DNA from 3 places in the Mesorhizobium sp. MC2-1-1 genome. Region 3 is predicted to be linked to each of the others. Evidence: riboswitches for the same ligand, from Rfam matches in the RefSeq annotation. Region 3 holds a riboswitch; each other region holds the start of a gene.
What was found. A riboswitch is a leader RNA that binds a small molecule or an ion and turns the genes downstream of it on or off. The one in region 3 is predicted to bind cobalamin.
Positions count from the first base shown of each region.

Region 1: another riboswitch for cobalamin. It lies ahead of ACR64R_RS24205 (aromatic ring-hydroxylating oxygenase subunit alpha); the one in region 3 lies ahead of ACR64R_RS04420 (CbtB domain-containing protein).
Region 2: another riboswitch for cobalamin. It lies ahead of ACR64R_RS12495 (DUF1636 family protein); the one in region 3 lies ahead of ACR64R_RS04420 (CbtB domain-containing protein).

Region 1 is NZ_CP195205.1:4,885,432-4,888,697, reverse strand. Features, by position in the region: gene ACR64R_RS24220 (DUF680 domain-containing protein) at 1-42, opposite strand, end outside; gene ACR64R_RS24215 (DUF680 domain-containing protein) at 113-322, opposite strand; gene ACR64R_RS24210 (DUF680 domain-containing protein) at 392-598, opposite strand; cobalamin riboswitch at 1,094-1,296, shown strand; gene ACR64R_RS24205 (aromatic ring-hydroxylating oxygenase subunit alpha) at 1,406-2,653, shown strand; gene ACR64R_RS24200 (FAD-binding oxidoreductase) at 2,674-3,266, shown strand, end outside.
Region 2 is NZ_CP195205.1:2,483,465-2,486,730, reverse strand. Features, by position in the region: gene cobN (cobaltochelatase subunit CobN) at 1-497, opposite strand, end outside; gene cobW (cobalamin biosynthesis protein CobW) at 515-1,552, opposite strand; gene ACR64R_RS12495 (DUF1636 family protein) at 1,555-1,980, opposite strand; cobalamin riboswitch at 2,021-2,223, opposite strand; gene ACR64R_RS12490 (DUF6348 family protein) at 2,283-3,005, opposite strand; gene ACR64R_RS12485 (winged helix-turn-helix domain-containing protein) at 3,061-3,266, opposite strand, start outside.
Region 3 is NZ_CP195205.1:898,383-901,648, reverse strand. Features, by position in the region: gene ACR64R_RS04430 (PilZ domain-containing protein) at 187-459, opposite strand; gene ACR64R_RS04425 (histidine phosphatase family protein) at 626-1,195, opposite strand; adenosylcobalamin (AdoCbl) riboswitch at 1,280-1,423, shown strand; gene ACR64R_RS04420 (CbtB domain-containing protein) at 1,424-1,633, shown strand; gene ACR64R_RS04415 (CbtA family protein) at 1,913-2,653, shown strand; gene ACR64R_RS04410 (hypothetical protein) at 2,659-3,266, shown strand, end outside.

The DNA of each region.
Region 1 (3,266 bases), 2.0 Mb from region 3:
AACGGCCATGAGAGCCGCGGTGGCAAGAACGATCTTTTTCATCTTAGGAACTCCTGAATTTGCTGATCCGACTGAGGCGACGGGCAAAGCCGTCGCCGTTCGAAGTCGGCTGTTAGTTGTTACCGAAAAGGTTGTGGTCGGCGCCCGTGGTGACAGGCTTCTGCGCGGCAGCCGGGTTCGACTTGTTCACAGACGCCGTGTAGGTCGAGTCGACCGCGACGGCCGGCTGGTTGGCCCCGTTGGAACCGTAATTATCGCTGCCGGCAAAAGCGCTGCCGGAAACGGCCAAAAGGGCGACGGTGGCAAGAACGATCTTCTTCATTTTCGTGCTCCTGAATTTCCTGATCCGACCGAGGCGAGGGGCAAAGCCGTCGCCGTTCGAAGTCGGCTGTTAGTTGTTACCGAAAAGGTTGTGGTCGGCGCCCGTGGTGACAGGCTTCTGTTCAGCCGGTTCGGACTTGCGGACCGAGGCGGTGTAAGAAGAGTCAACCGTGGCGGCCGGCGGATTGGCAGCCTGCGAACCATAATTGTCGCTACCGGCAAAGGCGCTGCCGGAAATCGCCAGAAGGGCTGCGGCAGTGAGAACAATCTTTTTCATTTTTGCTACTCCAGTATTTTTATTCAGTCCGTCTAGCGGCGTGTCTTGGGAATGAAATCGCGTCGTTCGGACAGCGCTGATTTGGGTAAGTCGATCGCCGGATTCCAATCACGAAGTTTTTCCATCTGGACCATGGATCGGCATCTTGAAGTTTTAATGAGCATGCCTACGACCATATTTTTATTGAATCCAATCAATGCTTTACACGATTTCTCCAGTTGGCTCACCAAGTGTGTCGGAGCGCCAACGTTCACACCGTCCTGCACGCACCGTCAACAGAAACGAACCGTTCGGTTCGATTTTAGAAGTCACTGCTAGTCACTTTTTGATACTGTTAACCATCAACAGCCCTCCCGAGGCTTGTCCGGGGCGGAGGCACCGAGGCCGAAGGTCATGGTGAAAAGTGCGAGGGTCAACACCGCGAATACGGTGCCCCTTGTCGCGCCGCATGGATGCGATGTCGTTTTCATGCCGATGGGAAACCGGCTGTCGTGGTTAGATCAGGCCATCTCAGGTGCCGCGTCGTCGCAACGAGGCGGAGAATTGGGAAGCCGGTCGAAATCCGGCGCTGCCCCCGCAACGGTGGTGGAGTGAAATCGCAACGGGAGACCACTGGGCCCCAGGGCCTGGGAAGGTGTTGCGAAGAGTCCGCAAGGACACTCCAGAGCCCGGAAACCAGCCCGAGGCATTTGAACTCGACTGATCGCGGTGGGCGGTCAAGAGGCGGACGGCGCGTGCCCGGCCCAGCCGGTCGCTGTCGTTCTTCTCCATCACCACCAGTTCAGTCCTTGACCGAGAGGACAGGACATGGATGCGCGCAACGACATGCTGAGGCTCCTGCAGAGCCGCAAGCCGGGCTATTCGCTGGAGCAGCCCTTCTACACCGATCCCGAATATTTCAAGCTCGACATGGAGCTGATCTGGTATCGCGACTGGTTGTTCATCGGCCATGATTGCGAACTGCCGAAGCCGGGCAGCTACATCACCGTCCAGATCGGCGACTATCCGGTGGTGCTGGTCCGCGACCAGAAGGGAACCGTCAACGCTTTCCACAACTCCTGCCGTCATCGCGGCAGCCGCGTCTGCAATGCCGAGAAAGGCATGGCGGCCAAACTCGTCTGCCCTTACCATCAATGGACCTACGAGCTCGACGGGCGGCTGCTTTTTGCCCGTCAGATGGCCGACAGCTTCGACAAGAGCCAGTTCGGCCTGAAGCCGGTGGCCTGCGAAAGCGTCGGCGGCTACATCTTCATCTGCCTGGCGAAAGATCCGGCCGACTTCGGGCCGATGCGCGCCATGATCGAACCCTATCTCCTGCCGCACCGGTTGAGCGAGGCGAAGGTCGCGTTCGAATCGACGATCGTCGAAAAGGGCAACTGGAAGCTGGTCTGGGAAAACAACCGCGAATGCTACCATTGCGCCGGCAACCATCCCGAACTGTGCAAGACATTCCCGGAAGCGCCGACGGTGACAGGTGTACAGGGCGCCGACAGCGATCCGGAAATGCTTGCGCATTGGGCGAAATGCGAGGCGGCGGGCCTGCCGAGCCGGTTCCGGATCGATCCGGCCGGGCAATACCGCGCGACACGCGCACCACTGCTGCGTGACGCCATCAGCTACACGATGAGCGGCAGGCGCGCGGTTACGAAAAACCTGTCGGCCAGCGTCGCCGCCGACCGCATCGGCACCTTGATGCACTACCACTACCCCACGACCTGGAACCACATCCTCATCGATCACGCCGTCACCTTCCGTGTCCTGCCAATCAGCGCCACCGAGACCGCGGTGACGACGAAATGGCTGGTCCACAAGGACGCAGTTGAAGGCGTCGACTATGATCTGGCCGAGCTCACCCATGTCTGGACCGAGACCAACGATCAGGACCGCCGCATCGTCGAGGAAAACGCGCTCGGCATCCTGTCGCCCGCATACGAGCCCGGTCCCTATTCCGAGCTGCATGAGGGCGGCGTGATCCAGTTCGTCGACTGGTACGCCTCGTTCATCGGTCCGCGCCTTGCCGAAGGCGGTCGCCCGGCGCTGCGCAACGTCGCCTGAAGGGTGGAGAGATGAACGCGATGACGGATCTAGGACTCTATCGCCATCTCGACGAGATGGCGCCATGGAACGACAGGCTGCAGGTGCTGGAGGTGATCGGCGTCAGCGACGAGGCGCCGCAGGTGAAGACCTTCACTTTCCGCTCCGACAACCAGACCTGGTTCCGTTACAAACCCGGGCAGTTCGTGACGCTGGAATTGCCGACGGCCGACGGGCCGCTGATGCGCACCTACACGCTCTCGTCCTCGCCGTCGCGGCCGTTCTCGATCGCGGTGACGGTGAAAGCGCAGGCCGGCAGCGTCGGGACGCGCTGGATGTTCGACAATCTGAAACCCGGCGTGCATGTGAAGGCCTACGGGCCGGCCGGCGACTTCTCGCTGCACAGCCATCCCGCGGCCAAATATCTGTTCATCTCGGCCGGATCCGGCGTCACGCCGATGATGTCGATGCTGCGCTGGCTGAACGACTGCGCGCCCTGGACCGATGTCGGCTTCGTCAACTGCTCGCGCCGGCCGGAAGAGATCATCTTCCGCAAGGAGCTCGAACTGCTCGGCAGCCGCATGCCGGGACTGTCGCTCGGCTTCATGATCGAGGAACGGTCGAGCCGCGAGGG
Region 2 (3,266 bases), 1.6 Mb from region 3:
GTCTCCGATCCGGCGAGCCTTGCCAGCCTTCGCACCAGCGCCGCCATGTTCGCCGGGCCACCTTCGCGGAAGTAGCCGAGCAGGGCGTCGAGTTCTGCGCGCGGCAAGGTCGATGCCTCGATCAGGCGCTGGTCCTCGTCATGGCTTTCGCCGGGCAGCAGCGCCAGTTTGATGCCGCGCTGGTGCGCGACCGCGGCGAGCTGGTCGCAGCCGTAGCGCCACCATTCATAGCCGCCGAGGATGCGGACGAGGATGACCTTGGCATGGCGGGCGACGCTGTCGATCCACAGGTCGACCGACATGGGGTGGCGAAGGTCGCGAAGGGGCGCCAGCCGCATCGACGGCAACCGCGCGGCATCCGCTTTCCAGGCTGTGGCCAAACCTGCGAGATCGCTGTCGGTGAAGGACAGGGCCACGACATCCGCAGGCGTCTGCCTGAGGTCGATCGGCTCGGCGAGATTATCGAGCGAAGCGGACGTGGTGGCGAGGATATGCATTGCGGTCTGGATTTGCCTCAGCCGGCAAGGATCTGTTCGATCGCCGGGCGGTTCAGGCCCTTGAGGCCGATGACGACGAGCCGCGAGCGGCGGTCGTCATCGGCCGTCCAGGCGCGGTCATAGTAATGGTTGACGCGAGGGCCGACGGCCTGCAGCAGGAGCCGCATCGGCTTGCCGCCAACCTCGACGAAGCCTTTGACGCGCAACACGTTTTCCTGCTCGGCGGCAAGGGCGACGCGTTTGGCCAGTTCATCTGGATTGGCGATCGACGGGATGTCGATGACGAAGGAATCGAAATCGTCATGCTCATGGTCGAGCTCGTCGTCGTGATGGGTCTTGCGGTTCTCGATGTCGTCCTCGACGGCAAGGCCGAGGCCGAGCAGCACGGAAGGGTCGACCTTGCCCTGCGTGGTCGGTACGACCTTGACAGCGCGCGCCACATGCTCGCCGATGACGGCGTTGGCGCGCGCCGAGCCGGCAGCGTCCATGAGGTCGCTCTTCGACAGGATGATCAGGTCGGCGCAGGCGATCTGGTCCTCGAAAACTTCCTCGACTGGATCGTCATGGTCGAGCGAATCGTCGGCCGCGCGCTGTGCCTGCAGCGCATCCATGTCGGAGGCGACGCGACCGTCTGCGAGCGCCGGGCCATCGACGACGGCTATGACCCCGTCGACCGTGACGCGGCTCTTCACCGTCGGCCACTGGAAGGCCTGGACCAGCGGTTTCGGCAGAGCGAGGCCTGAGGTCTCGATCAGGATATGATCGACCTTGGGCGTGCGCGACAGGATCTGGTCGAGCGCCGGCACGAAATCGTCGGCGACCGTGCAGCAGATGCAGCCATTGGCGAGTTCGACGATGTTTTCCTCCGGGCACGCGTCGACGCCGCAGCCTTTCAGGATTTCGCCGTCGATGCCGACATCGCCGAACTCGTTGACGATGATCGCCAGCCGCTTGCCCTTGGCGTTTTCGATTAGGTTGCGGATCAGTGTCGTCTTGCCGGCGCCGAGGAAGCCGGTGACGACGGTGCAGGGCACGCGGGAAACGGAGGCGGTCATGGTCAGTCCTTCAGCATGTCGAGGGGTGGGATGCGGGCAACGAGGCCGCGCTTGAGGGAATCGGGCCGACCGCGCCAGGGGATCAGGCCGTCGGTCGAAGTCGCGAAGAGTTTGGCGCCGGTGACGAGGTCGGCGCCGCTGGCGGTACCCAGATCGCCGAAGACGTAGCTCCAGCAACCGTCGCGCAGCAGCGCGGCGCTCAGCCGGCGCTTGCAATTGCCGAGGCATTCGACGGTGCGGATGCGGATGTTTTCGGCCGATGCGGCGCGGCGCGTGTCTTCGGCCAGCAGCGCGCCGGCGCGCGGATGCGCTTCCGAGCCGGTCTCGTCGCGGCAGGAGGAGCAGACGATGACGGTTACACCGGCCAGCGTGTCGGGCTCGGACGAAATATCCGCACTGTTTGCCGGGAAACTGCCGTTGCGATCCAAAACCATGCTCCTTGCCCGGAAAACCCGCCGGGCATTCGGATACCTAATGTCTCAGACGGCAGGTCTCCTGGCTTGCGGGTCGTCGCCCTGAATGCCGCCTTCCCGGGAATACCCCAGTGGTTTTCGGCCGAGGCTCGTCGCTCACAGTTGCGGGGACAGCCGCGGATTTGGGTTTTGACCCGCACCGCATTCCCTCTTGGCCCCTGCCGTTGCGGGTAGGGGACCGTCTGGAGCGGATTTAGGCTTTTGCAGGCGGTAGTGTCAACGCGCGGCTACGACACCGCGATGTCGGCCAGTTGCAATCAGCGCCGCAAAATTTTCTTGCCGAGCTGCGCCCAACGGCTCGCCGCAACCGGTCTGTCTTCCGGTAACGCAAGAATGACCTGGCGCAATGCCTGGTACCTATCGCCGTGCTGCCAGTCCCAGCCGACGAGTAGTTCCTGGGCCTCCGGCCATGTTTCGTTATCCAGCAGAACTTCCTTGCCTACAAGTTGTCCGCCGTGGCTTGCCACGAATACCCGCGCAAAATGACTGCCGGGGCGAACGGTTGTGGAGAACAGTTTTTCCAGCTGGGCGTAGAACGCCGGAAATGTCCGGTTAAGCGTGCATTCCGTCACGGCCTGAGTAATGACGGGCCCACTATACACCTTCCAGCTGGCATCGTTTCGACGCCAGAATTCGATCTCGGCTTGCATGTTCTCGCAAACATGTTTCGCCAAGCCCTCGATCAGCACGTGAAATACGCCGATCAGAAACTTTCCAAATGCCTGGACTATCGCCTGTTGACGCGTTTCGCCCATCCCAACGAAGGATTCGATAACAGGCTGAGATCCAAGCAACGGTGAGAAGATGTGGATTTCGACGACAAGCCAGGTTGTTGCTTCCCGCTGCTCTCTGTCGAAAATCTCGGCCTCAAAGCGAAGGTCCTCCAGCTCAAGCGTCACATCGTTCTGTCCGCGGACGGCGCCGATCTCATGCGCAATCAACGCCTCGTGAATCAGGTCGAGAACCTCTTGCGACGCCATCCTTCGAACTTAGGCCGACAAAACCTTGTCAGACGACTGTAGCCTTTCGCTGATGTCAAGAGCGCTCGGCAGCGGCAACGCTGAGCAGCGCCGGTCCGAGGTCGCCGGCAGGCGTCACTTCGATCGCCTCAAGGCCGAGCCATGCCTGCATCTGCTGCAACTCGTCGAAGAGCTGGGCGGCGGTTTCAGGCGGTGCGCCTGCTTCGGCATAGGCTGCGTGGACGCGCAGCACGCTGGCCGGACGGTCGGCCCTGAGATCGA
Region 3 (3,266 bases):
ATTGGCCTGCAGAAGGTAGAGGCTCACGAGAACGATGGCGATCAGCGCCACCCAAACGGCTGTCCTGCTCATTCGCGAATCCCTGTTGGTCCGGCAATGAACGCGCTCGTGCCGGTAGCGTTCCGCGCGTGCTGGGTTGCACGCCGCCCGGGCGAAATCAAGTGAAGATGGTGTGACGACCCCGCCTCAGTCCTTCGGCGCGTTGCTGTAGAGCGCCACGCCGACGCGGTCGTTGCGCCGCCATCGCACCAAGGCGCGATAGGCCATATCGTCGGCCGGAACTTCAAGCAGGAAGCGTTCCGGAATGGCCGCATCAGCGGCGACGCGCAATTCCGCGCCCTGCTCGTGCTGGTTCCTGACCGAGCAGCCGATCCTGACGGCGCCGGCAATGATGGTGGCTTCCTTGAGCACGAATTCGCGCGCATGAAGACGACGCTCGGTCTCGGGATAACTGGCCATATAAGGCGGGCTCCTCAGGCAAGGCTCTCCTCGCATGGGGTCGCACCATAGCAGCAAGGCGTTTCCGTTCCGTTAGCGATTCCTGAAACACTTACTTTGATATTACGTGCGGACGGTTGTCGAAGCTTGGCAGTATCCGCGTGAGGGAAAAACACGCGCCGACCGTTCAGACGACAGCTACGCCGCTGGCGTGGAGCACCCAGCGGCGGCCATCGCTGCGGAACTCGGTGAACGAAAACGGCTCGACGTCGATCTTCCAGACCGAGGAGAGCGGGGCGCCCAGAACATGCACGATGGCGGCGCGGATCGGCGCCGCATGGGTGATCGCGATGGTGTGGCCGCCCTCGCCGGCCAGCCGCTGCATCAGCGCGGCGCCGCGCCGGGCCACCGCGGCGAGCGATTCGCCTCCATGCGGTGCTGCGTCCGGATCGGCGAACCAGGCGGCCATGCCTTCCGGGTCCGTGGCCTGGACCTCCTCGAGGCTTTTGCCGGCCCAGCGCGCGAAATCCTGCTCGGCAAGCAGCGGCTCGACCGTCGCGTCGAGGCCGAGCGCCTCGGCTGTCCTGCGCGCGGCAAGCGCCGGACTTGTCCAGGCGCGGCCGGCGTGGCGCAGCGAGGCGGCCAGCGCGCCCGCGCGCTCGAAGGCGCGTGGCTCCGGCGCCTCGTCGTTCGGAAAGCGGCCCTTGCGCATGCCGGGCGTGGCTCCGCTTGCGATCATGGTCAGGCGGGCGAACATTCCAAACTCCGTGGCTCAGCGAAAAATAAGCCCCACGAAGCCGTGCCGGCCATTACATGTCGTTGACAGGCGAACGAAGTGCTGACAAGTGTTTTAGCGCTATACGGGATTGGAAGCCGGTGCGAGTCCGGCACGGTCGCGCCACTGTAATCGGCATCAGCCGAAAGTCAGGCCTTATTCCGCAGCATGGTTGGATCAACGGGACGCAGCATCCCACAGGAGTTCGAAATGTCCGACGCCACCTTCGCCCCCACCTACGGCCCGGTTGCAATCCCGGTCCGCGAGCTTCTGCCCTGGGCCATCTTCGCTGGCCTGATGCTGATGCTGGCGATCTATTTCGTCGGCGCGGAAGAAGGCGCGACGTCGCTGATCCGTGGCACGGCGGTGCACGAGTTCGTGCATGACGGCCGCCACCTGCTCGGCTTCCCCTGCCATTAAAGCGGCTCGGCATCGCCGACCCCGCTTTTCGATCTGATCCAACGCGATTCCGGACGGAAAGCCGCTACGCATTTTTCCCTGGAATTGCCTGGTTGTTTCGACGCAATTCCGGGCGGAAAACCGCTTCGCACTTTTCCTGGAATTGCTCGATTGGCTTGACGCAATCCCCGGCGGAAAACCGCTTCGCACTTTTCCTGGAATTGCTCGATTGGCTTGACGCAATTCCGGGCGGAAAATCGCTTCGCACTTTTCCTGGAATTGCCTGGAGGAATTGGTGACATGGTCGGAAAACTCTTGCTGCGTGGCATGCTTGTAGGGCTGGTCGCCGGGGTGCTCGCATTCGCTTTCGCGCGCGTCTATGGCGAGCCGCAGGTCGACAAGGCGATCGCTTTCGAGGAGCAGCAGGCCCAGGCGTCCGGCGAGGCGCCGGAGCCCGAGATGGTCAGCCGCGCAACGCAGGCCGGCATCGGTCTCGCAACCGGCGTTCTGGTCTATGGCGCGGCGCTCGGCGGATTGTTCTCGCTGGTCTTTGCCTATGCCTATGGCCGGCTTGGTTCGCTCGGGCCGCGCGGCACTTCGGCGCTCATCGCGCTGCTCGGCTTCCTTGCCGTGATCGTGGTTCCCAGCCTCAAATACCCTGCGAACCCGCCGGCGGTCGGCAACGCCGAGACGATCGCCTACCGAACCGAGTTGTTCTTCATCATGATCGTGGTCTCGATCGCGGCGATGGTGGCGGCGGTCGGCCTGGCGCAGCGGTTGTGGAAGCAACTCGGCGCCTGGAACGCTTCGATCGTCGCGGGCCTCGCTTTCCTCGTCGTCTTCGCACTGGTGAAGGCAGCCCTGCCCGACATCAACGAAGTGCCGGAAAACTTCTCGGCGACGGTGCTGTGGCAGTTCCGCGTCGCCTCGCTCGGCATGCAGCTCGTGCTGTGGGCCGTCGTCGGGCTCGGCTTCGGCGCGGTTGTCGAGCGCCTGGTCGCCGCGCGCGACCAGCGCGGCCCTGCCCGCCGCTACGCCTGAAACCCATGCGTTGGCCGCCACGGTTCCTTGCCCTGGCGGCCATTTTCTTTTTGGCGATCTGGCAGTCACTTCTGATCGCCATTCCGGCCGAGGCGCATAGCGGGTCTTCGGCCCCGCCTCCCCCGGGCATCCAGATCCCCAGCCTGACCCACGGCCAGATGGCTGTGATCGCGCGCTACCGGGGCGAAATCCTCGACCTTGCGCAACGCCAGACCGTGACCGACCCGACCTTCCGGCGGCTCTACAATCACGGCAATCTGCAATTCACCTACTGCCTGTGGGGCCTGATGCCGGGAAGCATCGGCGACGAGGAAAGCCCCTTCAACGAATGCAGCCACGCCTATCTGGCCACGGCCAAGGCGCTGCTCGCCTACATGGCGACGATGCCCTCAGCCGAACGCCAGGCGAAGGCGCTGATCTCGGATATCGACGTCGACATGGTGCGAAGCGGCGCGTCCTGGATCCTGTGCCAGTATAGCGGCGAGGCCTTCAGCACCGGCGCGGTCGTCGAGCCGCGCTGGCGGAGCATCTTCTTCCACCTGCCAAGCCTTGCGGTGCTGCTGGTCACGATGGCGGCGCTGATGACGGCTGCGTGGTCGATCTTCGGCGCAAA